Regions from separate parts of the Nonomuraea sp. NPDC049269 genome, predicted to be linked through region 1. Evidence: riboswitches for the same ligand, from Rfam matches in the RefSeq annotation. Region 1 holds a riboswitch; the other holds the start of a gene.
The links. Region 1 has a riboswitch for cobalamin ahead of ACGFNP_RS36645 (CbtB domain-containing protein). Riboswitches for the same ligand answer to the same signal wherever they lie in the genome.

Region 1 (3,199 bases):
AGCAGATCCCGAGGGCGGCCGCGTCCAGCAGCAGGTCCACCAGATGGTCGTGGAGCAGGTTCACCTCGTCCACGTAGAGCACGCCGCGGTGCGCGGCGGCCAGCAGGCCGGGCTCGAACGCCTTCACGCCCTCGGTCAGCGCCCGCTCCACGTCGAGCGAGCCGGCCAGGCGGTCCTCGGAGGCGCCGACGGGCAGCTCCACCAGCGAGGCGGGGCGGCGTAGCCACTGCTCGCCCGGCTCGTGCGGCCCGTCGGGGCACTCGTCGCCCGGTGCGGCGGGATCGCAGGCGAAGCGGCAGCCCGCCACGACGTCCACGGGCGGGAGCTGGGCGGCCAGCGCGCGGACGATGGTGGACTTGGCGGTGCCCTTCTCGCCGCGTACGAGCACGCCGCCCACGCGCGGCGAGACGGCGTTGAGCACCAGCGCCAGCTTCAGGTCCGCGAGCCCGACGACGGCGCTGAACGGGTAGGTGACGATCAAAGGGTGGCCTTCCGGTTGACATGCGCGACGCGCCAGCCGCCGCGTGTGCTGGACAGTTCGGTGGTGGACAACGGCGCCAGGTCGAAGCGGGTGGTGACCAGGGGGTTCAGCCCGAGCGCGTGGCCAAGGGCGGCCCTGATCACTCCCACGTCGCAGATCACGATGGCGGGGGACCGGCGTTCCGCGTCGAGCCAGGCCGCGACGCGGGCCGCCAGCGCGGCCAGGCTCTCCCCGCCGTGGGGCGTGGCGTGCGGGTCGGCGAGCCAGCTCGCCAGGGCGTCCGGCTCGGCCTCCGCGACCTTCGCGTACGGCAGGCCGCGCCAACTGCCGTGATCGGCCTCCGCGAGAGCCTGGACCACCGACGGCCGCAGTCCCATGGCGGCGGCGGTCTGATCGGCGGCCCTGGCCGGGGCCACCAGCGCGAGACCCGTCCAGGATCTGGCCCTGGCCAGGGCGGCGGCTCTGGCTAGGCTCGACGGGTCGGCGTTCTCGTCCATGGGGAAGCAGGCCGACCGCGTTCCCGGTGTGCCGGCCTGCCGTACGAACAGCACCTCTCTCAGCTCGGTGTGGGCACCGCGACGGGAACCGCGGCCGGGCGGCGGGCCGCTCGATCGCAGGCCCAGCCGAAGAGCACGCCGAACGCGGTCCAGAAGACCAGTTGCGTACCCAGCGACGCGAGCCTGAACTCCCACAGCAAGGTCGCGGGGAAGTTCGCGGGCACCTCGTTGACCGCGGGCAGCAGCGCCCAGGCGGCGATCACCGGCACCAGGAACGTCACCACCGTGACGAGCCAGCGTGCCCACGGCCCGCCCTGCGTCCGCCGCCCACTCGCCACCGCGATCGCGGTCGAGGCCAGCCCGACCCCGATCATGATCACGTAGAGCAGGGTGCGGCTGTTGATCGTCTCCGGATCGCCGACCGCTGGTGGGTTGGCGGGATATTTCAGGAATGGAAGGAGAATGATGGCCACGAAAGCGGTGGCCGCGGCGGCCAGCGCGAGCCCGCCCTCGGAGCGAGGGCCGACCCGCCCCCGCAACCCCGCGAACACCAGGGCGAACACTCCGCCCACGGCCAGCCCGTACAACCCGGTGGCCAGGAACAGCCCGGCTTTCTGGCCGGGTCTGCTGACCACCGCCTCCTCTCCATGATTGTGACCGGCCGCCTCGGCCGCGGGCGGCTGGGCGGCTTCCTCCAGGGCGATCGCGCTGTCCACACTCGGCTCGCCGAAGGCGAACGCGAAACCACCGGCGATCAGCCCGGCCAGCAGGCCCAGAAGCAGCCCCCTGACCAGCAGGGTGCGCACCACGCCGACCCCTAGTGGCACGGCACGCCGAGCAGGTGCCGCCCGTCGTGCATGAGTTCGTGGAGGTAGTTGCCGGTCTGTGAGATCGCTCCGTTGTCCATCAGGACCAGATAGGCCACCAACAGGAGCAGGGGTACGGCCAGCAGCCATGGGCGCAGGCGGGGGAAGGGAACGGACGTGGGAGTGGTCAGGCCACTCATAGTGCCTCCTCAGGGATGACGCGTCCCAACAAACGAGGTCACGGTGGCCAAGCGACCTGGCTCCCGGGATCTACGTCCCGGATACAGTGGCGCGTCCGCACCGGCTTCTCACCGGATTTCCCTTGGCCAATCGTGAAATCTACCGGAACGTATCCCTTCATCCCGTTCGCGTCAACACGCACACCATGAACGCGCAGCTCACAGAGCTCACACCGGCACGTCCACGCGGGCGACAAGCTTGAGTGCGGTCTTCCGCGACCGGGTCAGCCGTACGGCCAGCGCGGCGAGAGCCGGCACAGGCAGGACCAGGTACACCAGGCCGGCCAGCCCCTGGTCGGCCGCCACACTCGCCACGCCGCGCGGAGCCACCTGCGAGAACCACTCCTGGCCCAGCACCGGCCCGGCCAGCAGGAACAGGCCGACCACCACCTGTACCGCGACGACAGCCGCGAGCACCCACGCGCGATCCCGCCGCGTGATCGGCCGCGGCAGGGGATCGACCCCGGCCAGCAGCCAGCAGGACAGCAGCCCGGTGCCGAAGAACAGCACCTGGGTGAGCAGGTGGACCGCCTGGTTGGCGGTCGACCAGGCCAGCCAGCCGGTGCCGTACAGGACGACGACCGGCAGCACGTAAAGGGCCAGGGCGGCGATCGGATGAGTGAGCCGCGCGGCCAGGCGGCTGCGCAGGAGCGCCGAGGCGAGGTCGCCGTACTGCGATCCGGGGGTGATGGCCCGCGCGGTCAGGGTCAGCGGCGCCCCGAAGGCCAGCAGCAGCGGCCCGATGACGTTGAGCACCGTGTACTGCAGGGCGTGCGCCGACGGCATCGCCCGCGCGTAGCCGCTCACGCCGCCCACGAGCACCGCCGCCAGCACCGCCAGCCCGGCGAACCAGGCGAGCGTACGGCCCACCGGCCACGGGTCGCCGGTACGGGCCAGCCTGCGCACCCCGGCCAGATAACCGGCGGCCGGAAGCGCCAGGGCGAGCAGGACCAGCGGGTTGAGCCGGATCTCGGTGATCAGCGCGCCGATCGAGTAGGGCGCCAGGTCGTAGCCCAGCAGGTCGTTGTGGCCGCCGATGGCGGGTGGCGCGGAGCGCGACAGGCCGGCGGCCAGTCCCGTCGCCGCGGCCATCACCATCAACTCGCCGGCGGCCAGCCGGGTGAAGGTGCCTCGTGTCGTACGTTCGGCGATCGCGGCGATGGTGCGGCGGCGGTG
Region 2 (3,199 bases), on a different contig from region 1:
GCACCCCGGAGGACGTGGCCGACCTCGTCGCCTTCCTCACCTCGGGCGAGTCGCGGTGCATCACGGGACAGACCATCGTCATCGACTCCGGCACCCTCGCCCACCGCCCCGAGCATGCCCTGCGCCAATGGCGCGACGCCGCTGAATGACTCTAGGGTTCTTCAAGCGGATCAAAGGGGGATGTATGGAGCCGGTGTCGGTCGGTTTGATCGGAGCGGGGCCGTGGGCGGAGCGCGCGCACGCGCCGATGCTGGTCAAGAGTCCGTATCTCCGTTTCGCCGGGGTATGGGCGCGCCGTCCGGAGGCCGCCGCCGGGCTGGGGGCGCCGGTGTTCGAGCGGATCGAGGAGCTGTTCGACGCGTGCGAGGCCGTGGCGTTCTGCGTGCCGCCGGGCGTACAGGCCGAGTTGGGGGTGCGCGCCGCGCGGGCCGGGAAGGCGCTGCTGCTGGAGAAGCCGCTCGCCGACTCACTGGAGAACGCGCGGCGCCTCGCGGACGCCGTGCGCGAGGCCGGGGTGGCCTCGCAGCTCGTCCTCACCATGCGCTACACCACGCAGGTCAGAGAGTTCCTGGCGCGCTGCGCCGGCATCGAGGCGTTCGGCGGCCACGCCGCGAACATCTCCAACGTCCTGCTGGGCGGCCACCCCTTCGGCACCCCGTGGCGGCTCCAGCGCGGCGCGCTCCTGGACGTCGGGCCGCACGTGATCGACCTGCTCGACGCCGCGCTCGGCCCGGTGACCGGCGTACGCGCGCACGGGAACCCGCTCGGCTGGACCGGCCTGCTGCTCGACCACGAGGGCGGCGCGGTCAGCGAGGCGTCGCTGAGCATGGCCGCCGCCGGCGACCTGCCGCCATCGAGCATCGCGGTGTACGGCAGAACGGGCAACGCGGTGCTGCTGCCCGGCGACGACGATCCGTTCGCGACCATCGCCGAGGAGTTCGCGCGGACCGTACGCCAGGGCGGCGGACACCCGCTGGACGCGGCCCACGGGCTCCGGCTGCAGCGGATCATCGCCGAGGCGGAGACCCAGTTGGCCACCCCTTGACTTAGCTTCCATCCGGAGCATTGATAGCGTCTGTCCGACGCGCAGAGTTGCAGCGAAGTCCGGTGCGAGTCCGGCGCTGTCCCGCAACTGTCATAGCCAGGTCGCCTGCCTCCGCGCTGACGTCATCAACCCTCGTGGAAAAGGGTGATCCGTCGCTCTCAGCGGGTCTCTCGGTTCCGACAGTGTGAAAGGACTTCTCGTGAGGCCCGTACGCACGGCCTTCGCGGGCGCGCTGCTGGGAACGCTCGTTCTGACCGGATGCGGCCAGAACAGCACTACCACCACCCCGTCACCCGCGAGCTCAACCGGCTCGACCGGCTCCACCGCCTACCCCGTAACGGTCGAGGCGGCCAACGGCAAGGTCACCATCGCCAAGAAGCCGGAGCGGATCGTCTCGCTCTCCGCCAGCCACACCGAGACGCTCTTCGCCATCGGCGCGGGCCCCCAGGTCATCGCGGTGGACGACCAGTCCAACTACCCGGCCGGCGTCCCCAAGACCGACCTGTCCGGCTTCAAGCCGAACGTCGAGGCCATCGTCGCCCAGAAGCCCGACCTGGTCGTCGTCTCCAACGACATCGACAAGGTGGTCGCCGAGCTGGGCAAGCTGAACGTGCCGGTCCTCCTGGAACCGGCCGCCACCAAGCTCGACGAGGCGTACGACGAGATCACCGACCTCGGCGCCGCCACTGGCAACACCGACAAGGCCGGACAAGTCGTGACAGGCATGAAGACGGCCCTGGACAAGCTCGCGGCGAACGCCCCCAAGGGCAAAAAACTCACCTACTACCACGAACTCGACCAGACCCCCTACGCTGCGACGTCGAGCACGTTCATCGGGCAGATCTACGGCATGTTCGGCCTCACCAACATCGCCGACAAGGCGCCGGACCCGGCGGGCGGTTATCCCAAGCTGTCGGCGGAGTTCGTCGCCCAGGCCGACCCCGACCTGATCTTCCTGGCGGACGTGAAGTGCTGCCAGCAGAGCAGGGACACGCTGGCCAAGCGGCCCGGCTGGAAGGGACTGTCGGCCATCAAGAGCGACCAGGTGATCCAGCTCGACGACGACCTCGCCTCGCGCTGGGGCCCGCGGGTCGTCGACCTGGCCCAGTCCATCAGTGACGCGGTCGCCAAGGCGGCCACCCGCTAGTGAGGTCCAGCCTGATGTGGACGGTGGGTGCGCTGGGCGTGCTCGCCGTCTCCATGGTGGCCGGGCTGCTCGGCGGGGCCGCCGACATCTCGCCGTGGCAGGTGGTGCTCCAGGCGGTCGACTGGCTGCCGTACGTGCACGTGGACTCGGGGCTGGCGCCCGTGGAACAGGGGCTGCTGTTCGAGCTGCGGCTGCCCAGAGTGCTGGTGGCGGCCGTGGTCGGCGGGCTGCTGGCCATCGCGGGGGCCGGCTACCAGGGGGTGTTCCGCAACCCGCTGGCCGACCCGTACCTGCTCGGCGCCGCCGCCGGAGCCGGGCTGACCACCACCGTGGTCATCGTGCTCGTGCCGACCCCCGTGGTCGGCATCCCGGTGGCCGCCTTCGTGGGGGCCGTGGGCGGGGTGTTCCTGGCGTACGTGCTCGGGAACACCGCCGGCCGCGCGGGCGGCACCGCCACGCTGGTGCTCGCCGGGGTGGCCGTCACCTCGTTCCTCACCGCGATCCAGACGTTCATCCAGCAGTTCAAGGTCGAGGAGTTGCAGCGCATCTACTCCTGGATCCTGGGCGACGTGGGCGGCGGGTGGGACCAGTTCTGGCTGGTGCTGCCGTACGCCGTCGTCTCTTCGGTGCTGCTGCTCGCGCACGGGCGGATGCTCGACGTGCTCTCGGTGGGGGACGAGGAGGCCACCAGCCTGGGCGTGCGGGCCGGTCGGGTCCGGCTGGCGGTCCTGCTGGCCGCGTCCCTGGCCACCGCGGCGGCCGTGGCGGTGAGCGGTCTCATCGGGTTCGTCGGCATTGTCATCCCGCATGTGGTCAGGCGGCTGGCGGGCGGCTCGTACCGGATCGTGCTGCCGCTGTCGCTGATCGGCGGCGCCGCCTTCCTCGTGCTCGCCGACCTGATCGCGCGCACCGTCATCGCCCCCGCCGAGCTGCCCATCGGGGTGGTCACCATGTTCGTCGGCGCGCCGTTCTTCGTGGCCATCCTCCGCATGACCCGGCAGACCGCC

Region 2: linked by a shared signal. The riboswitch ahead of ACGFNP_RS55525 (ABC transporter substrate-binding protein) and the one ahead of ACGFNP_RS36645 (CbtB domain-containing protein) in region 1 are both predicted to bind cobalamin.

What each region holds. Positions count from the first base shown of each region.
Region 1 is NZ_JBICSO010000007.1:229,588-232,786, reverse strand. It holds gene ACGFNP_RS36660 (magnesium chelatase subunit D family protein) at 1-481, opposite strand, end outside; gene ACGFNP_RS36655 (histidine phosphatase family protein) at 478-1,032, opposite strand; gene ACGFNP_RS36650 (CbtA family protein) at 1,038-1,787, opposite strand; gene ACGFNP_RS36645 (CbtB domain-containing protein) at 1,796-1,984, opposite strand; adenosylcobalamin (AdoCbl) riboswitch at 1,985-2,133, opposite strand; gene ACGFNP_RS36640 (cytochrome c oxidase assembly protein) at 2,192-3,199, opposite strand, start outside.
Region 2 is NZ_JBICSO010000013.1:322,348-325,546, reverse strand. It holds gene ACGFNP_RS55535 (SDR family NAD(P)-dependent oxidoreductase) at 1-149, shown strand, start outside; gene ACGFNP_RS55530 (Gfo/Idh/MocA family oxidoreductase) at 185-1,045, shown strand; cobalamin riboswitch at 1,053-1,173, shown strand; gene ACGFNP_RS55525 (ABC transporter substrate-binding protein) at 1,245-2,192, shown strand; gene ACGFNP_RS55520 (iron ABC transporter permease) at 2,207-3,199, shown strand, end outside.